Regions from separate parts of the Kitasatospora sp. NBC_01302 genome, predicted to be linked through region 3. Evidence: riboswitches for the same ligand, from Rfam matches in the RefSeq annotation. Region 3 holds a riboswitch; each other region holds the start of a gene.

Region 1 (6,820 bases), 2.9 Mb from region 3:
GGCGGGGCGGCCTCCCGGGGCGAGGCCCGCCCCCGGACCGGCACCCACCCCGGGGCCCGCGCCGCGCGGGATCAGCCGCAGCGCGAGCACGAAGGCCACCACCCCGATCGGCAGGTTCACGAAGAACACCCAGCGCCACCCCGTCTGCTCCCCCGCCGCGTTGATCAGCAGCCCGCCCGCCAGCGGCCCGACCGCGGTGGCCAGCCCGACCGTGGTACCGAAGTAGCCGAACGCCCGGGCCCGCACGGCGCCGGTGAACATCTGCTGGATCAGCCCGGAGATCTGCGGGCCGAGCAGCCCGCCGCCCGCCCCCTGGACCAGGCGGGCGAGCACCAGCACGGTGGCGGTCGGCGCCAGGCCGCAGGCGGCCGAGGCGGCGGTGAACAGGCAGAGCCCGACCAGGAAGACGGTGCGCCGCCCCCACAGATCGCCCAGCACCCCGGCCGGGATCAGCGTCAGGCCGAAGGTGAGCGCGTAGCCGGAGAGCACCCAGGACAGGTCGGCGGAGCTGGCGTGGAGGCCGCGCTCGATCGAGGGCAGCGCCACGTTGACGATCGAGACGTCCAGCAGGGTCATGAAGCCGACCAGCAGGCAGACGGCCAGCGCCTGCCAGCGGCGCCGCTGCTCGGCGCGATCGCCCGCCAGGGGATGGGAACCGCCGTCGACGGCGCCGACGGACGGCTTGGACTCGCTCATCCTCCTTAGCCTGGCCCATCCCGCGGGGTCGGGGCAGCGGCGTTAACCCGTTCGGCCGCGGCGCGCGGCTAACGCACCGCGAGCGCCCACTGGTCGAGGATGAAGCGCCCGGCCCGGTCCAGGGCCGCGTCCGCCTCGTCGAGCGAGCCGGTGAAGGACTGGAACACGTGCGGCACGTCGGCCGTGACGTCCAGGATCACGTCCACGCCGGCCGCCGCCGCGCGGGTCGCCAGCCGGGTCGAGTCGTCCAGCAGCACCTCGTTGCCGCCGACCTGGAGGAGCAGCGCGGGCAGCCCGCCGAGGTCGGCGCAGATCGCCGGGCTCAGCAGCGGCTGCCGCGGGTCCTGGCCGGCCAGGTAGTGCGGGCTCAGGGCCAGCAGCGACTCGCGGGTGAACAGCGGGTCGATCCCGTGCTTGGTCGTCATGCTCTCGCCGCTGCGCGTGCTGTCCGTCGACGGCGAGAAAGCGACCGCCGCGGCCGGCATGGGCAGACCGGCGTCGCGCGCCGCGAGCAGGGTCGTGACGCAGAGCCCGCCGCCGGCCGAGTCGCCCGCCAGCACGATCTGCTCGGGCGCGACCCCGCTCTCCAGCAGGTCGCGGTAGGCGGCGACGCCGTCCTCGACGGCGGCCGGGAACGGGTGCTCCGGGGCGAGCCGGTAGTCGACCGACAGGGCCCGGGCGCCGGTGCGCCGCACGAGCGCGGCGGTGAGGTGCCGGGCGGTGGCGGGCGAGCCGAAGATCCAGCCGCCGCCGTGGAAGTAGAGGATCGTGCCACCGGTGACGCCGGCCTCGGGTTCGAACTGCAGGGCCGGGCGGCCGCCGAGGGTGCTCGGGGCCGAGGTGACGCCGAGCGGCGGCGGGCCGCCCACCATCATCGCCTCGAAGGCCTCGCGCTGTTCCTGGGGCGAGCGGGCGCCGTCGAACCGGGTCGACCGGTAGAAGGCGTCGACGGCGGTGCGCTGTTCCTTGCTCATGGGGGTTCTCCAGCGTCGGGTGGGATGGGATCGGTCGGGTGGGAGATCATGGATCCGCGAGGGGCTGGCCCTCGACGAATAATATTCCATGGAATGTACTTCCTGGGAAGGTGTGATCCGGATGACCGATCCCGCACAGGTGTTCGCCGACCTCGTCCGGTACGAGACCCGGCTCTACAACGCCCTCGGGGAGCGGCTGCGGGCCGAGCACGGACTGACCACGAGCCAGTTCGAGTTCCTGCGGATCATCGGCGGGCGCGAGGACTGCCGGGTCAACGACCTCGCCCACGAGGTCGCGATCACCGTCGGCGCGACCAGCAAGGGGGTCGACCGGCTCGAAGCCGCGGGCTGGGTGAGCCGCCGCCCGAACCCGAGCAACCGCCGCTCCTCCCTGCTCGGCCTGACCGCGGCCGGCGAGCAGTTGCTGGCCGCCGCCACCGCGACCTTCGAGGACGGGCTGCGCAGCTGGCTGACCGAGCCGCTGGGCGCGCAGTCGCTCGACCAGCTGGCCACCACCGTCGCCCTGCTGCGCCAGACCCTGGAGCAGGCGCGGGTGGGCATGCCGACGGGGTGACCAGGCGCTCGGCGTCCGGCCTCGCCTCCTGTCACCCCTTCGGGCGACGGGCGGCCGGTCACGGGTTCGTGCTCGCGGCCTCGGGGTAGGCGCGCAAGCCTGACGAGGGCGGGGAGCCGACGCCCGCCGGCCTGGAAAGGGAGCCGCCATGCCGCACGAGCCGACCACCGATGCCGGGTCCGGGAGGGGCGCAGGAGCAGTCCCCGCCGGGCCGGCCGCCGCCCCCGAGCGGCTGATCCGCACCCAGGTCCCCGCCCGGCTCGACCGGCTGCCCTGGTCGCGGTGGCACTGGCGGATCGTGATCGGCCTGGGCACGGTCTGGATCCTGGACGGCCTCGAGGTCACCATCGTCGGCAACGTCGCCGGGCGGCTGTCGGAGCACGGCAGCGGGCTGGCGATCAGCACCGGCCAGGTCACCACCTGGGCAGCCGCCATCTACGTGGCGGGCGCCTGCTGCGGGGCGCTCTTCTTCGGCCGGCTCACCGACCGGTTCGGCCGCAAGAAGCTCTTCATGCTCACCCTCGTGGTCTACCTCACCGCGACCGCCGTCACCGCGTTCTCCTGGACGGCGTGGTTCTTCTTCCTCTGCCGCTTCTTCACCGGCTTCGGCATCGGCGGCGAGTACGCGGCGATCAACTCGGCCATCGACGAGCTGATCCCGGCCCGGGTGCGCGGGCGGGTCGACCTGATCATCAACGGCAGCTTCTGGGTCGGCGCGGCGATCGGCGCCTTCGCCTCGATCGCGCTGCTGAACACCGCGCTCTTCGCCACGGACATCGGCTGGCGGCTGGCCTTCGCGATCGGCGTGGCCCTGGGCCTGGTGATCCTGCTGGTGCGCCGGCACGTGCCGGAGAGCCCGCGCTGGCTCTTCACCCACGGGCGCGGCGAGGAGGCCGACCAGCTGGTCGACGAGATCGAGCGGACCGTCACCGAGCAGACCGGCGAGCCGCTGCCGGCCCCCGAGGGCTGGGTGACGGTGCGCGAGCAGGGACCGGTCAGCTTCACCACGGTGGCCCGCACGGTCTTCCGCAGCTACCCCAAGCGCACCGTCCTGGGCCTGGCGCTCTTCGTCGGCCAGGCCTTCCTCTACAACTCGGTCACCTTCGGCTACGCGGTGATCCTGACGACCTTCTTCAACGTCCCGCAGGGCGACACCGGTTACTACTTCGCGGTGATCGCGGTGGGCAACTTCTGCGGCCCGCTGCTGCTCGGCCACCTCTTCGACAGCGTGGGCCGCAAGCCGATGATCGCCGGGACCTACCTGCTGTCGGGGGTGCTGCTCTTCGGCACGGCCGCGCTCTTCCAGCAGGGCCTGCTCAACGCCACCACCATGACGGCCTGTTGGGTGGGCGTGCTGTTCTTCGCCTCGGCCGGCGCGAGCGCCGCCTACCTGACGGTGAGCGAGGTCTTCCCGCTGGAGGTGCGGGCGCTGTGCATCGCGTTCTTCTACGCGGTGGGCACCGCGCTGGGCGGCATCACCGGGCCGCTGCTCTTCAACGGCCTGGTGAACAGCGGCAAGCCCGCCGACACCACGCTCGCCTTCTGCATCGGCGCCTCGCTGATGGCGGCGGCCGGGCTGGTGGAGGCGGCGATCGGCGTCCGGGCGGAGCGGCTCTCCCTGGAGGAGTTGGCCGCTCCGCTCTCCGCCGTCCAGGGGCAGGAGGCCGGCGCCGAGGCCTAGCGGTAGACCCGCACGTAGTCCGCCGCGAAGGTGATCGGGGCGGAGCCGCTCGGGCCGGGGTGGTACTGCCCGGCGCTGATCGACAGGTTGAGGATCAGGTTGGCGGACCAGTTGGCCCCGACGCCGGTGTTGTCCGAGTAGACCTTGACCCCGTTCACGTACCAGTCGACGGAGTTGGCGCCGTAGTAGGTGCCGATGGTGACCCACTGGCCGGGCTTCACGTCGGTGGCGTCGGTCAGGTAGTCGTGCGCCGGGTTGACGTGGTTGGTCAGCTCCAGCAGGTTCGGGTTGTCCGGGTGGTACTCGAAGGAGTCGATCTCGCTGCCGCCGTTCGCCCAGGTCCACAGCGCGGGCCAGGCGCCGGGCGCGGAGGGCATCTGCACCCGGGCCTCGGCGTAGTCGCCGGTCTTCACCTTGAAGCCCTGCTGGGTGCCCTCGGTGGTGAGCAGGCCGGTGGTCCAGGCCTGCTTGCCGTTCTCCAGGGTGTGGCTGGAGGGCTGGGCGGTGAAGGTGGCCACACCGTTCGCCACCGAGACGTCGGACGGGTCGAGCCAGTCGAGCTTGTTGTCGTCCGGGTTGTGGGTGCCGTACTTGTACGCGGTGGTGGTGCTGTCGTTCCACTTGGTGGCGTCCAGCGGGCCGTTGAACTCGTCCGACCAGGTCAGCGTCTTGCCGGCGACCGGCGAGCCGCCGGTGGCGGGCGGCGTGCTCGGCGACGGCGAAGGCGCGGGCGTCGGGGCGGGGGCCGGGGTGGAGGTGGGGGTGCCGGCCGCCGAGACCGTGAGGGTCTGCGTGGTCAGGTTGTGCCAGGCACCCGCCTGGTCCTGGAAGAAGCCGAAGATCTGGTACGCACCGGCCGGGAAGCTGCGCGCGCCGGTGGTCAGCGAGAGGCCGCTCGGGCAGATCTGCTGGTTGCCGAGGTTCCCGGGGAAGTCCAGGTTGTTGCCGGCGGCGTCGCGCACCCCGACCCCCACCGTCTTCGCGGTGAAGCAGGAGGCGGCGTGCAGGGTGAGCGCGGCGGTGGTCGAGGCGCCGGCGGTGGCCGTGGCGGGGGCCAGCCGGTCCTGGGTGACCTGGGGCACGGCGGTGCCGGACGTACGGGCCCAGGCATCGGCCTGGCCGACGACGGGCACCGCGAGCAGGCCGAGCGCTCCGACGACGACGCCGAGGCGCAGCGGGGTGGAGGTGGGTATCACGGGGAGTCCTCTTGCGACGCCTACGAGGTGAGCTGTCGGGTTCGGGCCGCAAGATGGCCCGGCCACCGACGGATTCCGGTGGCGGCTTCACCCCTAGCCGGGCGTGCCTGGTGGGCCTGCGGGCGCAGGCGGGCGGGGCACGGCTGGCACTACCTGGGTCCCCCGCTCCTGCCTGGTGCGGTGCTCCGGGGCCGGCCACCGGCAGGCAGGACTCGGCGGTCCCGGGGGCTGGGCCCGCCGCTGGGTGGCGGGCGCCAGCAGGGTAGGCAGATGACATGATCATCATCAATGTCAGGCGAGTCACACCTGTCACACCAGCACCGAAAGCGACGCCATCGCATCACCTGGACCGCCATCCAGTTACATGGACATGAAAAGTCTCTTGGCGTGCTCCCAGCACCTTCCCAGACTTCCTGACGCTCCCCCAGACTGCTTGCCATGCAGACTCTTCTACGCGCGTTGAAGTCGCGTGCCGCCTCCGTGGTCACCGTGAGCATGCTCACCCTGGCCCCCACCGCCGTCTTCGCCGCCGACGCCCACGCGGACGTCAGCGGCTCGATCTGCCAGTCGGCGCTGCCGAGCCAGGCGGACGACACGCTGAACCTGATCGCCCAGGGCGGCCCGTTCCCGTACTCCGAGGACGGCGAGACCTTCCAGAACCGCGAGGGCGTGCTGCCCAGCGAGCCGAACGGCTACTACCAGGAGTACACGGTCGTCACGCCGGGTGCGCCCACCCGCGGCACGCGCAGAATCATCACCGGCGAGGACGGGTCGGACTACTACACCTCCGACCACTACGAGTCGTTCTCGCTGATCGACTTCAGCTGCTGAAACCGGCGCTGAAGCGGACCCCGAAGCGGGTCTGAGCCCGTCGAGCCCCCGTTGAGCCCCGGTCCCCGCAAGCACGCGGGGACCGGGGCTCAGCCGGTGCCGCGCCAGGCCGCCGCGGCGGCCACCCGGCTGTGCACCCGCAGCTTGGCGTAGGCGTGTTCCAGGTGCTTGTCCACGGTGCGGGTGGAGACCGCGAGACGGCGGCCGATCTGCTGGTCCGTCAGGCCGTCCGCGAGCAGGTCCAGCACGGCGGCCTCGCGCGCGGTGAGGTCGGCGGCCGGCGCCCGCGGCGGGGGTGCCAGCCGCTCCAGGGCGTGGGTGAGCCGGGCCCGCAGCAGGGTGGCCGAGGCCAGGTCGGCGTCCGGGAAGTCGCTGCCGGACCGGTTGACGATCAGCGCCACGGTGCGCCGCCCGGCGCTCGTCCAGCCGGCCGGGAAGGCCATCGCCAGCTGGTACTCCGCACCGGCCGGGCCCAGCGCCTCGCCGTAGGTGCCCAGCCGGTGGTACTCGGTCCGGGACTGCAGGTCGCTGCGGCGCAGCGGGACGCCGCTGCCGCCGTTGGTGTGCACGAAGAGCGGGTCCGCCGGGGCGTACCGGAAGAACGCGGCCAGCGTCTGCGGGCTGAACAGCGCCTGCGGCAGGGTGACCGGATGGCGCCCGGTGGGGGTGCGGGTGGACCAGGTGAGGCTGTCCCCCGGCACGGCGCGGAGCAGCACCGGAAACAGCGCCGGCAGCAGGGTCTCCTCGTCGACGGCGTCGATCAGCAGGTCGATCACGGCGCAGATCCGCCGCAAGCCGGCCTCCCCGGACGGAGTCACGCATCGAGCGTGCGCCCACCGGGGAGGCCGGGTCAAGCCGGGCCCCGACA
Region 2 (6,820 bases), 3.7 Mb from region 3:
AGCATAGCGGGCCGCAGAATCCGGGCTGGTCGGCGGGGGTTCCCGGGCGTCGTTGCCGGGGACGCTCGAAGGGAGCCCGCCCCGCCCGCCGGCGGACCCGCTTATTGCCGAGCCATGCGGGGCGGGCGCCGGTAGGGTCGAGCGGTTCGACCTTCTCCAGCCCCCCAGCTGCGAATGTGAGATCAGATGACCTACCAGTCGGGCGAGTTGCCGATCAACCAGGCACGGGCCGACGAGTTGCCCATCCCTGCCGTGGCCGCGGACGAGCTGCTGCCCGAGACGCGCCGGGCCCTGCTGCACCGCCTCGCCGTCGGACAGGCACAGGGCCGGACGCCCTCGCTGGTCGGCCTGGTGGCGCGCGGCGGCCACCGGGTCTGGAGCGGTGGCCGGAGCATGATCGAGGGCCACGCGCCGGACGAGAACACGCAGTACCGGATCGGCTCGATCACCAAGTCCTTCGCCGCGGTGCTGGTGCTGCGCCTGCGCGACGAGGGCCTGCTCGACCTGGCCGATCCGCTGGAGCAGCACCTGCCGGGCACCTCGGCCGGGCGGGCCACGATCCGCGAACTGCTCAGCCACACGGCCGGGCTGGCCGCCGAGACGCCGGGCCCGTGGTGGGAGCGGACCGACGGCTCGCACCGCCCGGAGCTGGGCAACCTGCTGGAGGAGCAGCCGTTCCGCCACCCGGCCGGCGAGCGCCACCACTACTCCAACCCCGGCTACGCGCTGCTCGGCGCGCTGGTGGCCAAGGTGCGCCGGCTGCCGTGGGGCGAGGTGCTGCGCCAGGAGGTGCTCGATCCGCTCGGCCTGACCCGCACCACGCTGCTGCCGCAGGCCCCGCACGCGGGCGGGTTCGCCGTGCACCCGTGGGCGGACGTGATGCTCCCCGAGCCGCTCACCGACACCGGCCTGATGGCGCCGGCCGGGCAGCTCTGGTCCACCGCCGCCGACCTCGCCCGCTGGGCCTCCTTCCTGGCCGGCACGCTCCCGGGCGGCGCGGAGAAGGTCCTGGCCCCCGCCACGCTGGCCGAGATGCGCCGCCCCGCCGCCGGCCCGGACCGTGACGACTGGACCTCCTGCTTCGGACTGGGCCTGCAGCTGTCCCGGCAGGACGGGCGGCTGCTGGTCGGCCACGGCGGCTCGATGCCCGGCTTCCTGGCCGGCCTGTGGTTCAGCCCCGAGGACGACGTGGCGGCGATCACCCTCACCAATGTCACCGCCGGCTCCGGGCTCGGGACCGTGGCCCCCGACCTGATCCGGATCGTCGCCGAGCGCGAACCGCTGCTGCCCACCGCCTGGCGCCCGTTCACCGACGCCGATCCCGACCTGCTCGCGCTGACCGGCCCCTGGTACTGGGGACCCACCGCGCTGGCCCTGCACCTGCGGGCGGACCGGGCCCTGGAGCTCACCGCGCTGAGCGGCCCCGCCCGCACCTCCCGCTTCCTGCCCGAGCCGGACGGCAGCTGGGTCGGGCTCGACGGCTACTACGCGGGCGAGCCGCTGCGCGTGGTGCGCGCCGAGGACGGCTCGGTCAGCCACCTCGACGTGGCGGGCTTCGTGCTGACCCGCGGCGCCTACCAGCCGGCCGCGGTGGTGCCCGGCGACGTCGACCCGCAGGGGTGGCACGCGGGCTGACGCGGCGCTGGCGGGCTCGGCGTCGGCTGACGCGGCGCTGGCGGGCTGACTGGCTGACTGGCTGACGTGGCGCTGGCTGACGTGGCGCTGGCTGACGGAAATTCATATCACGGGGCGATAACGATGCGAATCGTTATCGCCCCTCCAGCTTCGGCATGAGACACCTCACATTGCCCTGCGACAGCGCCTCCTGGCTTGAGATGGGACCTTCGACCTGTCTACGGTGCATGCCGTTCGTCTCCACACGAACCCCGCTCCCCGGAACGCCGAATCCTGCCGCCGGATGGAACGGGCACTGTGCACTGAAGCACCACGGCAGGGGCGGGGGACCCAAGGTAAGTCGCCCCACCTGGAGCACGGCTCCGGGCGGGGCTTGGGGTGAAGCCGCGCATTGCGCGGCCGGGCAACTCCAGCCCGAATCCGACAGCTCACCTCGCAGGCGTGGGAGAGGAAACGCTTTTCATGCTGTCCGTCAACGGTCGCCCCAGCCTGCCCAGCCGCGCCGCCATCAAGCGCGCGATCGCCACCGCCGTCATCGTCGGCGCCGGCGCCGGTCTGCCCATGATCACCGCCGGTGGCGCCAGCGCCACGCCGATCCACTCCGGTTCGCACGGCCACGCCGCACAGCACCAGGCGGCCGCCGCCGCTCCGGCCGCCGCCTCCCAGGCCGCCGCCCCGGTCGCCCAGGCGCCCGCCGGCTACACCGTGCAGGACGGCGACTGGCTGTCCAAGATCGCCACCAGCCACAACGTGCAGGGCGGCTGGCAGAAGCTCTACGACCTGAACAAGTCGGTGCTCGTCAACGGTCCGGACGTGATCTACCCCGGCCAGCACCTCGCGCTCGGCGACGCCCAGGCCCAGGCCCCGGCGCAGACCCCCGCCCCGGCCCAGGCTCCGGCCGCCGCCCCGGCTCCGGCTGCCCCCGCCGCTCCGGCTGCCGCGGCCGCTCCGGCCACCCCGGCGCTGAGCGCCAACGCCAGCGTCGCCTCGCTGCAGGCGCTCGCCGCCTCGATCGTCCCGGCCGACCAGCTGGCGTCGTTCGACCAGATCATCACCCACGAGAGCGGCTGGAACGTCACCGCCACCAACCCGAGCTCCGGTGCCTACGGCCTGCCGCAGGCCCTGCCCGGCAACAAGATGGCCTCGGCCGGCTCGGACTGGGCGACCAACCCCGCCACCCAGATCAAGTGGGCGCTGCAGTACATGAACCAGACCTACGGCAGCCCGAACCAGGCCTGGGTCTTCTGGCAGGCCCACCAGGCGTACTGATCACCCCGGTGATCAACGGCCGCCGGCCCGCCCCCATCGGGCGGTAGCGCTCGGCGGATCGTCCGCAGCCGTCGGCCGGCCACGGGTTTCCCACCTGTGGCCGGCCGACGGCTTTGGCGCGCCTGGCTCTTGGCTCGCTGGGCCTTCGGCGTGCCGGGCTGTTGGTGTGCCGGGCCTTTTGTGTGCCGGGCTGTTGGTGTGCCGGGCCTTTTGTGTGCCGGGCTGTTGGTGTGCCGGGCCTTTTGTGTGCCGGGCTGTTGGTGTGCCGGGCCTTTTGTGTGCCGGGCTGTTGGTGTGCCGGGCTGTTGGCGCGCTGTCGCAGCGACGGGCTGCGCCCCGCTCGTCAGCTGCCGGGCGCCGGCCCGCCGTGCGATCCGGCGTCAGTCCGCCGCGCCGTACCGCACCAGATAGCCCGCCAGCCGCGCGACGTCCTCGTCGGTCCACTCCGTGAACCGCTCGGTGAACGACTCCCGGCGCATCTCGTACGCGTGCCGCAGCAGCGCCATCCCCTGCTCGCTGGGGCGCAGGATCTGCCCGCGGTGATCCTCCGGATCCACCTCGCGGCTGAGCAGCCCCAGCTTCTCCAGAGCGCCGACCTGCCGGCTCACGGTCGACTTGTCGAGCATGAAGTACGCGGCCAGGTCGGCCGCCCGGCAGCCACCGCGCTCGTTCATCAGGTCGAGGATGCTGTACGTCACCAGGGAGAGCCCCGGGTGCAGCTGCGAGGCCTTGTGCCGGGCCCGCCGGGCGAAGGCGGTCAGCTCGCGCTGGATGATCTCGATCGACTCGTCTCGACCCGACACGCGTGACCTCTTCCTCTCCCATGGTGGTTGCGTATTACAACATATGTGCCACTGGCGCCGCCACTGGACCCGCGCCGATCGAGATCACAGCATGCCAGACGGGCTGGTCACAGCCGGTAACCTGTCGACGACAGATCCGAGAAGTCGCCAAGCGCGGCCTGGCTGGCGTCGCGGGGTGCGCATGGACCTGATTCCACCGGCGGACGGGGCTCCCCGGGCCACTGCCGACCAAGCGCCCGGCGCCGCGCCCGCTCACGGCCGGCCGACTGCCCATCCTCCGACTGCCGCCCGCTCCCGGGACGAGTGCTTCGGTGCCGAGCTGCGCCGGCTGCGCACCGAGCGCGGACTGTCGCTCAGTGCCCTCTCCCGCCTGCTGCACTACAGCAAGGGCTACCTCAGCAAGATCGAGAACGGCAGCAAGCCGGCGGGCCATGACCTGGCGCGCCGCTGCGACGAGCTGCTGCGCGCCGACGGTTCGCTGCTGCGGCTGACCGAAGCCGCCGAGCCCGGGCCGACGGGGGCCGGCCCGGCCGGGCCCGGGTCAAGCGGGCCAGCCACCGACAGTGCCCTGCCGACCGCTGCCGGCCACGCGCTCGCCGTGCCACCGGCACTCGACCTGCCCTGCCCCTACCCCGGGCTGGCCGCCTTCGGCCCGCAGGACGCCCACTGGTTCGCCGGGCGCGACCACGCCCTCGCCGCGTTGCTCGACCGGCTGGCCGAGCGCGCGGGACGGGGACCGCTCGCACTGGTCGCCCCCTCGGGCGCGGGCAAGTCCTCCCTGCTGCGGGCCGGCCTGCTGCCCGCCCTCCAGCGCGGCGACCTGCCGTCCGCCCACCCGGGGGCCCGCCGTGTCCTGGTCTGCACGCCGGGTGCGCGACCGCTCTCCGTCCTGCGTCAGCTTCTTGACACCTTGTCAGTCTCCGATGCCGAGGCCGCACCCCGGCTCGTCGCGCTTCCGCCGCCCAGCGCCGAAGCCCCGCCGACACCAATGGCCGAGCCGGAACTCTCACCCTCCACTCCACCTTCACCCTCGCCCTCCGGCGTGCCCCGCCCGGCGCAGTCGGCTGCCCCGGCCCTCGGGCCGGCCCTGATCGTGGACCAGTTCGAGGAGGTCTTCACCCTCTGCCCCGATCCCGCCGAGCGGCACGCCTTCATCCAGGCCCTCTGCGAGCTCGCCACCGTCCCGGACGACCGGCCGGCGGCCGAGGCCACCCTCGTCGTGCTGGGCGTGCGCGCCGACTTCTGCGGACGCTGCCTCGACCATCCGCAGCTGGTCCCCGTCTTCACCCGCGGCCTGCTCGCGCTCGGTCCGATGACCAGCGCGGAACTCCACGAAGCGATCACCCGCCCGGCGACGGAGGCCGGCCTGCTGCTGGAGCCGGGGCTGGCCGAAATCCTGCTGCGCGACCTCGGGCCGGTGGAGCTGCCGCTGCCCGCCGACCCGCCCCACCCGCGCGCCGAGGCCGCCGTCCTCCCCCTCCAGCCGGGTGCGGCGGGCGTGCTCCCGCTGCTCTCGCACGCGCTGCTCGCCACCTGGCAACAGCGCGAGGGGCGTGCCCTGACCGTCGCGGGCTACCTGCGCACCGGCGGGGTGCACGGTGCGATCGCGGCCACCGCCGAGAACCTCTTCGCCGGCCTGTCCGCCGAGGGCCGGCGGACGGCTCGGCACCTGCTGCTCCGCCTGATCCACCTGAGCGAGGAGAGCGAGCCGACCCGCCACCCGCTGGCCCACCAGCAGTTGCTGGCCTGGCTCTCCGCACCCGACCCGGCGGTCGAGCAGGGCGATCCGGCCGCTCTCGCCGATCCGGCGGATCTGGCTGCTCTGCCTGGTCTGCCTGCTCTGCTCGGTCTGGCCGGCCTGCCTGGGTCCCGACCCACCGGGCCGCTCGCACGATCGCGCCCACAGCTGCACCGATGGGCGCCGCGCCGGCTGCTGCCCCGCACCGCCGCCACGCCCGTGCCCGCGCCGCGCACCCCGCAGGGCGGCCCCGGCCACCGGGCCACGGCGGTGCTCGACGCCTTCGTCCAGGCCCGGCTGGTCACCGTCGACAGCCAGACCGTGCTGATCACCCATGAGGCGCTGATCCGGGCCTGGCCGCGGCTGCGCGGGTGGATCCACGCCGACCGGGCCGGTCTGCTGGTGCGCCAGCAGCTCGCCGAGGCCGCCGCCGACTGGGAGCGCGAAGGGCGCGATCCGACGGCGCTCTACCGCGGCACCCGGCTCGCGGTCGCCTCCGAGCACCTGCGCGATCCGCGGCGCCGAGCGGAGCTGACACCCGCCGAGGCCGCCTTCCTGCGAGCCGGCCAGGCCGAGGAGGCGGAGCGGCAACGGACGCAGCGGCGGCAGCTGCGCCGACGGCGGCAACTGCTGGTCACCCTCGTGGGGCTGCTGCTGCTCGCCATCACCGCCGGCAGCGTCGCCTACCGGCAGCGGGCCGAGGCACTCATGGAGCGCCGGACCGCACTCTCCAAGGCACTCGCCGCCGAATCGGCCGCCCTCGCGGCCGGCCGCCCCGAGGAGTCGATGCTACTGGCCGACGAGGCGTTCCGGACCGCGCCGACCACCGAGGCCCGTGGCGCGCTGCTGAGCACCCAGTCCCAGGCCTTCGCCGGCCGGCTCTTCGGCCATGCCGGGCCGGTCAACGCGGTGGCCTTCAGCCCCGACTCCAGCCGCCTGGCAACGGCCAGCTCGGACGGGACGGTGAAGATCTGGAGCGCTGCCGACCGCCGGCTCGACACCACGCTGACCGGGCACGGCGGTCCGGTGCGCGCCGTCGCCTTCGCCCCGGACGGCCAGACCATCGCCTCCGGCAGCTCGGACGGCACGGTGCGGCTGTGGGACATGCCGGGCCGCCGGCTCCCGGTCACGCTCTTCGGCAACGGCGGCGCGGTGCGGGCCGTGGCGTTCAGCCCCGACGGGCAGACCCTGGCCTCCGCCGGGGCCGATCGCACGGTGCGGCTGTGGGACACCACCAGTCACACCCTGATCGCCGCCATGAGCGGTCACACCGACGAGGTGGTCGGCGTGGCGTTCAGCCCGGACGGCCGACTGCTGGCCTCGGCCGGCGAGGACCGCACGGTGCGGCTCTGGGACACCACCACGCACGCGCAGG
Region 3 (6,820 bases):
TGCAGGTAGCCGTTGGTGACCAGCCAGCCGACGTTGACGCTCGCCGGTGCGCCGGGGATCAGCGTGCCGTCCAGCTGGTACTGCCAGCCGAGGCCGGGCTGGCCGAACCACGGGGCGATCGGACCGCCGTGCACCGAGAAGGACTTGACCACCCGGTAGTCGTGGTAGTTGCAGCCCGCCGCCGGGTTGCCGTCCAGGCTCGACGGCGGGATCGCCCGGCTCGCGTAGGAGGAGCCCTCGGGTGCCAGGAAGCTGCCGTACTCGCTGCCGTAGCGGTCGATGTCCTGGCCGGGCAGCAGCGGCTGGGTCAGTTCGAGCGGCTGCCCGTTGACCACCAGGTAGCCGTTGTCCGGCGGGTAGCGCCAGCTGCCGGCGGCGCTGTCGTAGTACTGGGCGAGGAAGGCCGACTCGCTCGCACCGCCGGTGCGCTGGTAGCCGAAGAGCTGCCACCCGACCGCCCCGGTGCCGGGCAACTGGGCGGGGCCGAGCCGGGCGTCGCCGTTCGCGAAGGCGGCCGAGCACTGGTCGCTCGGGGTGGCGTCCGCGTGGGCGGCCGGGGCGGCGGTGCAGAGCGCGGCCCCGGCGGCCAGTGCGACGAGCAGGCGGCCGGGCTTGGGTATGGAGATCGTCATTCGCGCAAGGTAGCGCGCAGGCCGTGGAGTTCGGCCTCTTTCAAGCCATGGGCCAGCAGGTAGTCCTCGACGCTGCCGTGCCGCTCGCGGATCCGCTCCAGCGCACCGGTGAGCAACTCGGCCGGCACCGGCTTGGTGTAGCGGGTCACGCCCTGCGGGTCCACGTACGGAACCGGCCCGTCCAGCACGCCCAGGCCCTCGTTGGAGAGCAGGTAGTCGGCGAGGATCTCCTCCTGCGGCACGTCCAGCAGGTCGAGCAGCAGGGCGATCAGCAGACCGGTGCGGTCCCGGCCGATCGCGCAGTGCACCAGGGCGGGCAGCGCCTGCGGCTCCAGCAGCCGGCGCAGCGCGGCGACGAACACCGGGCCCGCGGAGTCCATGATCAGCGCGTACGTCTCCTCGGGCGGCAGGCCGTGGTGGTAGGAGCCGTCCTGCGGCAGGACCGGGAAGTTGGCCAGATCGACGTTCAGATCATGCGTTCGATCCGGCTGGCCGACCAGCTCGTCCGCGTCGCGCAGGTCCAGCACGGTGCGCAGGCCGAGCTTGGCCAGTGCGCGGGCACCCTCGTCGGTCAGGTCGACGAGCCAGGCGGACCGGTAGACCAGCCCGGGACGGACCGCGCCGAGTCCGCCGACGTCGCGCAGGTTGCGCAGACCGGGTATCGCCAGGAGCCGGGATGCGCTCAGGTGTTCATCCATGGCACCGCACGGTAGCGGTGATGCCGGGTCAGCGCGAGAACGTAGCGGCGCCGCCCGTCCCCCGGGGCCCGCACGGTGCGCAGCTCGCTGTGCACGCCCCGGCGGCCGAGCTCCTCGCGCAGCAGCGGCAGCCGCGGGCTGCGCCGGCTCAGCGCGTCGTGCAGCGGGTGGACCAGCACCTCGGCCTGCGGGGCGGTGACCCGCACCAGCTCCAGCAGCGCGGCCAACTGGTCGGCCGCGGAGAAGCGTTCGGGGTAGGCGAAGAGCAGGTAGGAGCTGAGTGTCAGGGCGAAGGTGCCGTCGGCGAAGGGCAGCCGCGGCAGCGCGGCGGCCAGGTAGTCGCCGGGGTGGGCGGCCCGGTCGGCGGCGAAGAGCCGGCGGGCCCGGTCCCAGCTGCGCAGGTACTTCTCGTACGGCAGGTGGCGCGGGCCGAGGTAGCGGGCGGGTGCGGCGGGCATCGCGCGGGCCATCGTCCACCGGGCGGCCTCGGCGCCGGCCAGCAGCTCGGTGCCCGGCACGGCGTAGGCGGGGTCGACGGCCAGCACCCGGCAGCCGAGCACGCGGGCCTCGGCGACCACGCCGGCCGCACCGCCCGGGCAGTCCAGCACCGGGCCGGGCAGCGCGCGCAGGGCCGCCCGGGTCAGGCCGAAGAAGCCGCAGTACTCGTCCAGCGGCCGGGAGGTGACCAGCATGGACTCACCTGAACACGCCGCCGCCCACCGCGCACCCGGGGGTGTGCGGTGGGCGGAACGGGCCGCCGGTCGGCCGGTCAGCCGCGCAGCAGCAGCCAGGCGGCGCCGCGCGAGACGTTGGTCAGCAGGTGGGTCAGCCGGGCGGTGAGGAAGATCAGCAGGATGCCGACCAGCGAGACGCCGGCCACCTGCCAGAGGTGCGAGAGGTAGTAGTCGTGCTGCACACCGTGCACCGAGTAGGTGAACAGCCGCAGGCCGGGCCAGCTGGTGTAGGCCGGGAAGACCCAGTTGTAGGCCGGCAGCAGCGCCATCGCGAGCCCGACGGCCCACAGGGTGACGGACAGCACGAAGCAGAAGACGTGCCAGGGGAACATCACCACGTGGTGGAGGACGGCCTTCCAGCCCGCCGGGTCGCGCAGCTGGCGGGTGACCACGCTCCACGCCCCGCCCCCGGCCGGGCGCACCGCGCGCGGCGCCCGCAGCCGCAGGCCCAGCTGCCCGGCCACCCGGGCGCGCTCCAGGGCGCCCAGCGCGCGGGCACCGGCCAGCAGCAGCGCGAGCAGCGGCAGGCCGAGGAAGGTCATCGCGGTGCCCGCACCGACGGCGAACATCGGCACGGTCCAGGCGAAGCCGATGATCGCGGTGAAGAGCGAGGTGAGGATGTAGCCGAGCTCGCGGTAGGTCTCCCGGGCGAACGGACCGCGCCAGAAGTACGGCACCTCGAAGGCGTCGTCGTGCCGCCGCTCGGCGGCGTCGTCCGGGCCGGCTGCGGCGTCGAAGGAGGCGAACGGGGCGGCGGTCGTCGTCATGCCGACCACTCTGCCGGGCGGGGCACCCCTGCCGGTAGGCGGCTGCCCGGCGAACCCGGGGTGGGGTTAACCCCACCCTCGTGCCGCCACCGCCCGGCCCGACGGGTGCGAAGATCGGGACATGGACCTGGACGACCTGCGGCTCGCACCCCGACCGCACACCGCTGAGCTGCTGCGATGGGCCGAGGAGCAGGGGCTAGCGCCGGCGCCCGAGGCGGCGGTGACGGCGGTGCTGACGCTGCTCGAACTGGGCGACGCCCAGCTGCACGACGGCTTCCCCGAGCTGACCTCCCCGCTGCTCCAGGAGCTGCTCTACGAGCGGCTGCACCTGTACGTCCAGCCGGTGCCCGAGCAGCCGCCGCACGCCTACGGCGACGCGGTGCGGCTGCTGATCGACCACCAGCGGGCGGCGAAGCGGCTCAACGCCAAGCGGCAGCAGCGGCTGCACGAGGAGGCCGAGTGGCAGGGCGAGCTGCTGGCCGGACTGCTGCGCCAGCCGCACCTGCTGACCTGGCCCCGGCTCTACACCCTGCTGCTGCGCGAGGCCGGCGTCGACACCGCCGACCCGGCGGCGGTCCGGGCCTGGCTGGAGGGTTTCCGGGCGCTGGCCGAGCCCGAGCGGATCGCCGCCTTCGCCGCGCTCGCGGAGCTGGAGCAGCCCGAGGGCGAGGAGGGCTGGACCGAGGGCGTGCTGCTGTCGATCGGGATGGCCACCGACGGGGCGCGGCTGCTGGTGGAGAACCGCCTGATGCAGCGCAGCTACCGCAACCTGGCCGGGCTCACGGCGCTGGGCCTGCCGATGCCGGCCGAACTCGCGGGCGACTTCCCGGCCTTCGAGGCGGCCGTGCAGGCCGAGGCGCTGCGGCTGCTCGGCGAGTGGACCGTGCCCGGGCTGCCGGAGCTGCTGCTGACGGAGTACCAGGACCTCGCGCCGGAGCCGGGCGCGGCCGAGGTGGACGGCTACATCGTGCGGCGCGGGCTGGTGGACCTGCCGGACATCGGGCTCTGGGCGGGCGAGGCGGCGCCGGAGCAGTAGCACCCCGGCCGCCGCGGTGTCGCGGGGCCGGGTGCCGCTGCCGGTGCGGTCGCGGGCGGTGCCGCGGCCGGGCGGTGGCGCGGTCAGACGGTGGCGCCGTGGGCGGCCAGCCAGGCGGCCGGGTCGACCGGGGCGCCACCGCCCGGGCGGACCTCCAGGTGCAGGCGCGGGCCGATCGGGGCCGCGCCCGGCAGCAGGCTCGGCGAGGCGCCGGTCGCGCCGACCGTGCCGAGCACCGTGCCGGGGGCGACCTCGCCCGCGGTCACCGCGATCGAGGCCAGGTGGCAGTACCAGAGCTCGGTGCCGTCCGGCAGGGTCTGGACGACCCGGTAGCCGTAGGCGCCGGACCAGCCGGCCGAGCTGACGGTGCCGCCGGCGACCGCGCCGACCGGGGTGCCGGCGGCGGCGGCGAAGTCCAGGCCGGTCCGCAGCTGGGCCCAGGGCGAACCGGACGGGGCCACGGTGTACTTGGCCAGCGGCAGGCGGGCGGTGACCGGGGCGGCCGCGGCCTCGGCCTGCGCGGCGGCGGCCTGCGCGGCAGCGGCCTGCGCGGCAGCGGCTTCCGCGGCGGACCGGGCGGCGGCGGCCTGCGCGGCGGCGTGCTCCTGCTCGGCCTGGGCGGCAGCCTGGGCGCGGGCGGTGGCCTCGGCCTGCGCCGCGGCCTCGGCCTGGGCGGCGCGCTTGGCGGCGGCCTCGTTGGCGGCCTCCAGCCGGGCGGCCTCCTCGGCGGCGGTGCGCTGGTCGGCCTGCTGCTGGATCCGGGCGGCGAGCGCGAGGCCGGGGTCGGCGGCGCCGTCGGACTGAGCCGCGGCCTGCTGGTCGGGAGCGGTGAGCGTGGTGGCGGGCGCCGGCACCGGGGTGGTGGCGGCAGCCGCGGCGGTGGCCGACAGGCCGGTGGCGCCGAGTGCGGCGGCCATCGCGGTGACGACCGTGGGGGCACTGCCCAGCCGGAGGCCGGCGGAGTTGGCACCGGCGCGCGCCTGGCGGGGCACCTTGGGCCGGGCGGTGTCCGCCGTCGCGTCGGGGTGGTCGAGCAGGCCGGTGGTGCCCGATTCCGTGTGGCTCTCCGGGGAGTGCGACAACGCCACGGGGGCGCGCTCCTTTCCTTCCCTCGCGCCTACCGGGTTAGCTGACGGGTTCGGAGCAGGAAGGTCTCCTACGGTCCGACCTGGACCGCAACGGCCCAGGACGATCCGATTCACCCCAAGGAACGGTGGTTCCCCGGCTCCCGGCCCAACCCGAAGGCCAGGTCCGTGGATTAGGCGACGGCGCACGGTGCCGTTTCGGGTACGGCGTTGCCGACCGCGCTGCGTTATCAAACGTTAATCCCAGGAGCGCGCGATTCCAAGCCGCTCCGGTCGAACGGGCACATTCCCCGGGCGTCATGCTCCCGTCATGCCGAGAACCGCCCGGGCCCGATCTGAGTAGTCGTACTCAGGTGCGCAGCACGGCAGTTGGCCATCCTTCAGGTATGACTTCCACGGTTCAACCACGGACCACGTCCGCTTATTACGTGCAGGCGATCCTCTCCTTCGCCCTCTCCGCCGGCGGCCTCGCGGTGGGTATCGCCTACCTGCCCATCAGCTCCTGGATGCGGGCTTTCCTCGCGCTCGGCCTGCTCTACGCACTGACCTCCGCGTTCACCCTCGCCAAGGTGGTCCGGGACCGCCAGGAGGCCGGCGAGATCGTCACCCGGGTCGACCAGGCCCGGCTGGAGAAGCTGCTCGCCGAGCACGATCCGTTCCGGGCCGAGGGGCTGTAGGGCCTGCCCGGCGCAGCTGTGCGGAAGGGGTTGACGGCTATGGCTATTAGCCATAGCTTTGTGGGTGTCGGCAAGCCGCCGGCACCCACCGTTCGCCAGGCCAGGAGGCCGCCATGAACGCCACCACCGCCCCGCAGACCCAGTTCCTCCAGCTCCCCGGCGGCACCATCGCCTTCGACGACACGCTCGGCGCCGACAGCCGCGGCACCTCCGGCGAGGACAGCACCCCGGTGGTGCTGCTGCCCGGCATGCTGGAGCCGCGCGCCAGCTTCCGCCACCTGCGCCCGCTGCTGCTCGCCGCGGGGCAGCGCGTGATCACCATGGACCTGCGCGGCCTCGGCGAGTCCTCGTCCGCCTGGGACGACTACTCCCCCGCCGCGATCGCCGGGGACGTCGTCGCGCTGCTGGACCACCTGGGCATCGAGCGGGCCGTCCTGGTCGGCCACTCCTACACCGGCGCCACCGTGCTCAAGGCCGCCACCACCGCCCCCGAGAAGGTGGCCGGGATCGTCCTGCTGAACGCCTTCGTCGAGCAGCCCGAGGCCGGGGCGCTGAAGCGGGCGCTGGTCCACGTGATGGGCAGCGCGGTGATCGCCTTCCCGAAGTTCTGGGGCTTCTACCTCGACAAGGTCGCCTTCCCCACCACCAAGCCCGCCGACCACGGCGAGTACATCGCCCGCCAGGTGCGGGCGGCGCGCACCCCCGGCCGCAAGCGGACCACCCGCGGCTACGTCCGGGGCAACTCCGCGCCGGTCGGCTGGACCGAGGGCGTGCGCTGCCCGGCCCTGGTCGTGATGGGCGCCAAGGACCCCGACTTCACCGATCCGGAGCTGGTGGCGGACCGCCAGGCGGCGGCGCTCAAGGCCCGTAAGGTGATGATCGACGGCGCCGGGCACTACTCGATGACGGACCACCCCGAGGCCACCGCCGCCGCCCTGCTCCCCTTCTTCACCGAGGTTGCCTGATGCCCCGCGCCGGACTGACCCCCGACCTCGTCGTCGACCACGCGCTCGGCCTGATCGACGACCAGGGCCCCGAGGCCCTGACCCTGGCGGGCGTCGCACTGCGGGCCAAGGTCGCCGCCCCCTCGCTCTACAAGCACGTGCCCGGCGGCCTGGGCGGGCTGCGCCGGCTGGTCGCGATCAGGGTCACCGCCGACCTGGCGGCCCGGCTCCGGCAGGCGACCGAGGG
Region 4 (6,820 bases), 380 kb from region 3:
CGCCGTCGAGTACCGCGATAACCACCACTGCCCCGGCTACCCGCATGGCCTGCTCCTCCCTGGGGGCACCGCCGCACTGCGTCGCCCGCCAACCACGTATCGGAGGATCGTAGGCTCCAGCTGACCCTCCGCAACAGGGATTACCCGCCAGGTGACCAGACTCACTCCTGGCGGCGACCGGATACGGTCAGAACATGTCCGACCAGCCTGATTCGCCCCCGCCCACCCTCTTCACCTGGGAGTTCGCGGCCGACCCCTACCCGGCGTACGCCTGGCTGCGGGAACACGCGCCGGTGCACCGCACCACCTTGCCGAGCGGGGTTGACGCCTGGCTGGTCACCCGTTATGCGGACGCCCGGCAGGCGCTGGCCGACGCCCGGCTCTCCAAGAACCCGGCGCACCACAGCGAGCAGGCGCACCGCACGGGACGGGTGGGGATCCCGGGGGAGCGTCAGGCCGACCTGATGACGCACCTGCTGAACATCGACCCGCCCGACCACACCCGGCTGCGCCGCCTGGTCTCCAAGGCCTTCACCCCGCGCAGGGTGGCCGAGTTCGAGCCCCGGGTGCAGCAGCTGACGGACCGGTTGATCGACGGCTTCGCGGCCCGCGGCTCGGCCGACCTGATCCACGAGTTCGCCTTCCCGCTGCCGATCTACGCGATCTGCGACCTGCTCGGCGTGCCGGCCGAGGACCAGGACGACTTCCGGGACTGGGCCGGCATGATGATCCGCCACGGCGGCGGCCCGCGCGGCGGCGTGGCGCGCGCGGTCAAGCGGATGCGCACCTACCTGGCCGAGCTGATCCACCGCAAGCGGGCCGACCCCGGGGACGACCTGATCTCCGGTCTGATCCGGGCCAGCGACCACGGTGAGCACCTCACCGAGAACGAGGCCGCGGCGATGGCGTTCATCCTGCTGTTCGCGGGGTTCGAGACCACGGTCAATCTGATCGGCAACGGCCTGTACTCACTGATGAACCAGCCGCTCCAGCGGGCCCGGCTGCAGGAGTCCATCGCGCGCGGCGAGCGCGGGCTGCTGGCCACCGGGGTCGAGGAGTTGCTGCGCTTCGACGGCCCGGTGGAGCTGGCCACCTGGCGGTTCGCCACCGAGCCGTTGACCATCGGCGGGGTGCGGATCCCGGTGGGGGACCCGGTGTTGGTGGTGCTCGCGGCGGCCGACCGGGACCCGGCCAGGTTCGAGCGCCCCGACACCCTTGACCTGGCCCGCCGGGACAACCCGCACCTCGGCTTCGGGCACGGCATCCACTACTGCATCGGCGCTCCGCTGGCCCGACTTGAGGGCCAGGCTGCACTCGCCACCCTGCTGACCCGGTTGCCCGATCTCCGGCTCGCCGCGGACCCCGCCGAACTGCGGTGGCGTGGCGGTCTGATCATGCGCGGCCTGCGCGAACTCCCTGTTTCGTTCATGCCCGAAGCTGCCGCGAAGTGACGGAACGGCAGCTCTGACGGCGTGTCGAAGTCCGTTGTCCGGTGCGGTCTGAATGACCATCAACCCGGACAAACAAGACCAGTTGGTAGGCGATCGATCGCGCTCCGTAATTTTCATGTGATGTACGCGATATGAGCTTGTGATCGGTCCGTCAATCTGCTTACCCTCCCTGGAGTTCGCTGCTGCGAACCCCGGAGTGCGGAACGCCGAGTCCTGCCCGTCGCGCTCCCGGGACACCGACCGACACCCGGGCAGGGGCGGGGGACCCAGGATTTTCTGCCGTCTCCCACGGCTAGGGGTGAAGCCGCGTCAGCGGCCGGGCCAACCTCACGGGCCCGAACCCGACAGCTCACCTCGCAGGCGTGCGGAGAGGGATAGCTTCATGCTGCTCACTGGCAATGGCCGGCACCGCCGTCGTACCCAGGCCGAGAAGGCGATCGCCGCGGCCGGCGTGGCCGGCGTCGGCCTCGCGGTTCCGCTGCTCACCGCGACCAGCGCGCACGCCGCCCCGGTCTCGGTCTGGGACCAGGTCGCCAACTGCGAGAGCACCAACAACTGGTCGATCAACAGTGGCAACGGTTTCTACGGTGGCCTGCAGTTCACCTCCTCGACCTGGGCCGCGTACGGCGGCACCCAGTACGCCGCGCAGGCCAACCAGGCCAGCAAGGCCCAGCAGATCTCGGTCGCCGAGCGGGTGCTGGCGGACCAGGGCCCGGGCGCCTGGCCGGTCTGCTCGGTCAAGGCCGGGCTGAGCAAGGGCGGCGCCTCGGCCGCCCTCGACGCGAGCGCCGACTCGGGCGCGGCCCAGCAGCAGAGCGCGCCGCAGGAGCAGTCGGCGACCCGGCAGTCGAAGCCGCAGCCCCAGCAGCAGGCCCAGCCCCAGCAGCAGACGCAGCCTCAGCAGTCGGCCGCGCCGAACTTCCCGGGGAAGGCCGGCTGGGACGCGGACGGCAAGGTGTTCTGGTACCAGAAGGACGGCGGCTGGTACTGGACCAGCCACCAGAGCGTGTACAACCAGTACGCCGCCCCTGCCCAGGCTCCCGCCCAGGCCCCGGTCCAGACCCCCGTCCAGGTCCCCGCTCCTGCCGCGCCCGCCGCTGCGGCGCAGGCCGCCCCGGCCGGTCACGGCTACACGGTGCAGGCCGGCGACACCCTCTCCTCCATCGCCCGGGCCCAGCACCTGACCGGCGGCTGGCAGCAGCTGTACCAGGCCAACCACTCGACGGTGGGCGGCGATCCGAACCTGATCATGCCGGGCCAGCAGCTGCACTTCGGCTGACGGGCCGACGAAAGCGCGCGGGGTGCCCCGGGACGTGGCCCCGGCGACGCCCCGCGCGCTTTCGAGTGAACTACTCGCGGGTAGCCGAGCCACACCGTGAGACGGCACCCAGGCCTGGACGGCCCGGGCGGCCGGTGCGGTTAGGCTCTGGTCGTAACGACTCCGTTCCACGTCCGCAGGACCGCTTCCGTCTAGGAGATGCCTCGTGCCGTCCATTGATGTCGTCGTCGCCCGTGAGATTCTCGACTCGCGCGGCAACCCCACGGTCGAGGTCGAGGTCGGCCTCGACGACGGCAGCACCGGCCGTGCCGCTGTCCCGTCCGGCGCCTCCACCGGCGCGTTCGAGGCGCTGGAGCTGCGCGACGGTGACAAGAACCGCTACTTCGGCAAGGGTGTGGAGAAGGCCGTCCTCGCCGTGATCGAGCAGATCGGCCCGGAGCTGGTCGGCTACGACGCCACCGAGCAGCGGCTGATCGACCAGGCGATGCTCGACCTGGACGCCACCCCGGACAAGTCCTCGCTGGGCGCCAACGCGATCCTCGGCGTCTCGCTGGCCGTCGCGCACGCCGCCTCCGAGGCCAGCGACCTGCCGCTCTTCCGCTACCTGGGCGGCCCGAACGCGCACGTGCTGCCGGTCCCGATGATGAACATCCTCAACGGTGGGTCGCACGCCGACTCCAACGTCGACATCCAGGAGTTCATGATCGCGCCGATCGGTGCGGAGTCCTTCTCCGAGGCCGTTCGCTGGGGCGTGGAGGTGTACCACACGCTCAAGGGCGTGCTGAAGGAGCGCGGCCTGTCCACCGGCCTGGGCGACGAGGGCGGCTTCGCGCCGAACCTGGACAGCAACCGCGAGGCGCTGGACCTGATCACCGAGGCGATCAAGAAGGCCGGCTACGTGCCCGGCAAGGACGTCGCGCTCGCGCTGGACGTGGCCGCCTCCGAGTTCTACAAGGACGGCGCCTACCAGTTCGAGGGCAAGCCGCTGTCCGCCGCCGAGCTGATCGACTACTACGCCGACCTGGTCGACAACTACCCGCTGGTCTCCATCGAGGACCCGCTGGACGAGTCCGACTGGGACGGCTGGAAGGCCATGACCGACAAGCTGGGCGCCAAGGTCCAGCTGGTCGGTGACGACCTGTTCGTGACCAACCCGGCCCGCCTGGCCCAGGGCATCGAGACCGGCACCGCCAACGCGCTGCTGGTGAAGGTGAACCAGATCGGCTCGCTGACCGAGACCCTGGACGCCGTCGAGCTGGCCCAGCGCAACGGCTACCGCTGCATGATGTCGCACCGCTCCGGCGAGACCGAGGACGTCACCATCGCCGACCTGGCCGTCGCCACCAACTGCGGCCAGATCAAGACCGGCGCCCCGGCCCGCTCCGAGCGCGTCGCCAAGTACAACCAGCTGCTGCGCATCGAGGAGATCCTCGACGACGCCGCCGAGTACGCGGGTCGCGCGGCCTTCCCGCGGTTCCGCTTCGCGGACCAGTGAGCACCGGAAGTTCGAGGGCTGAACCCGAGGGCTGAGCACCACCCTCGCAGCACGCCTGACCGATGCCCCGGCCGTCGCCCCGTAGGGTGGACGCCGGGGCACCGGCACGACTGGGGCCGGTACGAGCGGACGGATCGGGAGGGGTCAGGAGATGGCACGCTGGAAGATCCCGGGCCTGGCCGGCCGGCCGCGGTTCACCTCCCGGGCCACCGTGCTGGTCCTGGTGCTCTGCTCGCTGGTGGCGATCCTCGCCTACCCGACCCGGCAGTTCATGAACCAGCGCGCCCAGATCAGCGACCAGCGGGTCAAGGCCGAGCAGGCCCGCCAGCAGGTGGAACAGCTGAAGACCGAGTGGGCCCGCTGGCAGGACCCGATGTTCGTCAAGGCCCAGGCCCGCGAGCGCCTGCACTACGCGCTGCCCGGCGAGACCCCGTTCGTCTCCATCGACCCCACCCCCTCGGCCACGCCCCCCCAGCCCGCCGGCGCCGGGTCCCCGCAGGCCGCCGCGAAGGCGGCCAAGCCCTGGTACGCCGCCGTCTGGGACTCGGTGGACGCGGCTGCCGCCCCTGCCCCCACCCCCGCCCCGTCTGGGGCTCCCGCCCCGTGAGAAGACTGCAGAACTGATGAGCACTGAGAACCAGAGCGCCGCCGCCCAGCCCGCCAAGGACGAGCCGGTCGCCGATCGCGACCTCGCCGCGGTGGCGGCCCAGCTCGGGCGCGTCCCGCGCGGCACCCGGGCGGTGGCGCACCGCTGCCCGTGCGGCAACCCCGACGTGGTGGAGACCGCTCCCCGGCTGCCCGACGGCACCCCGTTCCCGACCCTCTACTACCTGACCTGCCCCAAGGCCGCCTCGCTGATCGGCACCCTGGAGGCGGACGGGGTGATGAAGGATCAGACCGCGCGGCTGGCCGAGGACCCGGAGCTGGCGGCGGCCTACCAGAAGGCGCACGAGGACTACATCGCCCGCCGTGACGCCATCGAGGTGCTGGAGGGCTTCCCGTCGGCCGGCGGCATGCCGGACCGGGTGAAGTGCCTGCACGTGCTGGTCGGCCACTCGCTGGCGGCCGGACCCGGCGTCAACCCGCTGGGGGACGAGGCGCTCGCGATGCTGCCCGAGTGGTGGCGCAAGGGCCCCTGCGTGAGCGAGCAGGCCGTCGAGAGCGGCATCGCCGCCCTCGAGGCCCAGCGGGCCCAGCAGGAGGACCACGCGGCCGTGATCGCCGCCAAGGAGCAGAAGACCGCGGAGCGCGCGGCCAAGCGCGAGCAGCAGGAGGAGCAGGAATGACGGCCACCCGGGTCGCCGCGGTCGACTGCGGCACCAACTCGATCCGCCTGCTGATCGCGGACCTCGATCCGCGCACCGGCGAGATCACCGACCTGGACCGCCGGATGCTGATCGTGCGGCTCGGCCAGGACGTGGACCGCACCGGGCGGCTGGCCCCCGAGGCGCTGGAGCGCACCTTCGCCGCCTGCCGCGAGTACGCGGCCGTCATCGCCGAGTACGGCGTGGGCCCGGAGCGCACCCGCTTCGTGGCCACCAGCGCCTCCCGGGACGCGGAGAACGCCGCCGAGTTCACCAAGGGCGTGCGCGAGATCCTGGGGGCCGAGCCCGAGGTGGTCAGCGGTGACGAGGAGGCCCAGCTCTCCTTCACCGGCGCCACCAAGGAGCTCACCGGCCTGCCCGCGGTGCCCGCCCCCTACCTGGTCTTCGACCTGGGCGGCGGCTCGACCGAGTTCGTGCTGGGCGGCGGGCGGGTGCAGGCCGCGCGCTCGGTGGACATCGGCTGCGTGCGGCTGACGGAGCGCCACTTCGCCGGCGTCGAGCTGCCGACCGAGGAGCGGATCGCGGCGGCCAGGGCCGACATCGAGGCGGCGCTGGACCTGGCCGCCGAGGTGGTGCCGCTGACCGAGGCCGCCTCGCTGGTGGGCCTGGCCGGCACCGTCACCACGGTCGCCGCCATCGCGCTGGACCTGCCCGCCTACGACTCGCAGGCGGTGCACCACTCGCGGCTCACGCTGGCGCAGGTGCGCGAGGTGACCGGGCGGCTGCTGCGCAGCACCCACGCCGAGCGGGCCGCGATCCCGGTCATGCACCCGGGCCGGGTGGACGTGATCGGGGCCGGCGCGCTGGTGCTCCTGTCGATCATGGAGCGGACCGGGGCCGCGGAGCTGGTGGTCAGCGAGCACGACATCCTGGACGGGATCGCCTGGAGCGTGGCCGGCTGACGGTCGTTCCGAAGGCCCGCCGGGACCCTGCGGAGTCCCCGGCGGGCCGGGCGCCACTGGTCCGCCGAGGCTGCGGAGAGAGACCGGTGGGCTGCGGAGAGAGACCGGAAGGGCCGCTGCGGGCTCCTTGATCGTGCGACGGGCGCGGCGCCGCGAAAAACCTTCGTGAATTTCTTCACATGGCGATCCCGCCTTTCGGCGCACTCCGATGGGCGGTTCGTCCTGATTGGTGGGACCGAAGGCCGCCGACCGGGCTTGCCCGCTGGATCCCAGGCGGGGCTTCGGATCGGCCGGTGGAATCGAAACAGCGCTCGGTCGCATCGCTGGAAGCCGGATCGTTGCTGCTCAACCGGGGCGCCGGAGGCCGA

The links. A riboswitch is a leader RNA that binds a small molecule or an ion and turns the genes downstream of it on or off. The one in region 3 is predicted to bind cyclic di-AMP.
Region 1: linked by a shared signal. The riboswitch ahead of OG294_RS08760 (glycoside hydrolase family 16 protein) and the one ahead of OG294_RS22050 (M23 family metallopeptidase) in region 3 are both predicted to bind cyclic di-AMP.
Region 2: linked by a shared signal. The riboswitch ahead of OG294_RS06115 (LysM peptidoglycan-binding domain-containing protein) and the one ahead of OG294_RS22050 (M23 family metallopeptidase) in region 3 are both predicted to bind cyclic di-AMP.
Region 4: linked by a shared signal. The riboswitch ahead of OG294_RS23725 (LysM peptidoglycan-binding domain-containing protein) and the one ahead of OG294_RS22050 (M23 family metallopeptidase) in region 3 are both predicted to bind cyclic di-AMP.

What each region holds. Positions count from the first base shown of each region.
Region 1 is NZ_CP108404.1:2,154,469-2,161,288, forward strand. Features, by position in the region: gene OG294_RS08740 (MFS transporter) at 1-696, opposite strand, end outside; gene OG294_RS08745 (alpha/beta hydrolase) at 765-1,670, opposite strand; gene OG294_RS08750 (MarR family winged helix-turn-helix transcriptional regulator) at 1,792-2,244, shown strand; gene OG294_RS08755 (MFS transporter) at 2,393-3,925, shown strand; gene OG294_RS08760 (glycoside hydrolase family 16 protein) at 3,922-5,121, opposite strand; cyclic di-AMP (ydaO/yuaA leader) riboswitch at 5,125-5,256, opposite strand; gene OG294_RS08765 (ribonuclease domain-containing protein) at 5,560-5,952, shown strand; gene OG294_RS08770 (helix-turn-helix transcriptional regulator) at 6,042-6,770, opposite strand.
Region 2 is NZ_CP108404.1:1,359,316-1,366,135, forward strand. Features, by position in the region: gene OG294_RS06110 (serine hydrolase domain-containing protein) at 187-1,635, shown strand; cyclic di-AMP (ydaO/yuaA leader) riboswitch at 1,967-2,092, shown strand; gene OG294_RS06115 (LysM peptidoglycan-binding domain-containing protein) at 2,098-2,904, shown strand; gene OG294_RS06120 (MarR family winged helix-turn-helix transcriptional regulator) at 3,285-3,707, opposite strand; gene OG294_RS06125 (nSTAND1 domain-containing NTPase) at 3,889-6,820, shown strand, end outside.
Region 3 is NZ_CP108404.1:5,072,660-5,079,479, reverse strand. Features, by position in the region: gene OG294_RS22075 (TNT domain-containing protein) at 1-632, opposite strand, end outside; gene OG294_RS22070 (tyrosine-protein phosphatase) at 629-1,330, opposite strand; gene OG294_RS22065 (hypothetical protein) at 1,315-2,022, opposite strand; gene OG294_RS22060 (sensor domain-containing protein) at 2,100-2,831, opposite strand; gene OG294_RS22055 (hypothetical protein) at 2,953-3,867, shown strand; gene OG294_RS22050 (M23 family metallopeptidase) at 3,951-4,955, opposite strand; cyclic di-AMP (ydaO/yuaA leader) riboswitch at 4,967-5,142, opposite strand; gene OG294_RS22045 (YiaA/YiaB family inner membrane protein) at 5,339-5,629, shown strand; gene OG294_RS22040 (alpha/beta fold hydrolase) at 5,743-6,594, shown strand; gene OG294_RS22035 (TetR-like C-terminal domain-containing protein) at 6,594-6,820, shown strand, end outside.
Region 4 is NZ_CP108404.1:5,449,276-5,456,095, forward strand. Features, by position in the region: gene OG294_RS23715 (hypothetical protein) at 1-46, opposite strand, end outside; gene OG294_RS23720 (cytochrome P450 family protein) at 195-1,451, shown strand; cyclic di-AMP (ydaO/yuaA leader) riboswitch at 1,680-1,828, shown strand; gene OG294_RS23725 (LysM peptidoglycan-binding domain-containing protein) at 1,834-2,730, shown strand; gene eno (phosphopyruvate hydratase) at 2,936-4,225, shown strand; gene OG294_RS23735 (FtsB family cell division protein) at 4,377-4,832, shown strand; partial or broken gene OG294_RS23740 (DUF501 domain-containing protein) at 4,849-5,385, shown strand; gene OG294_RS23745 (Ppx/GppA phosphatase family protein) at 5,508-6,452, shown strand.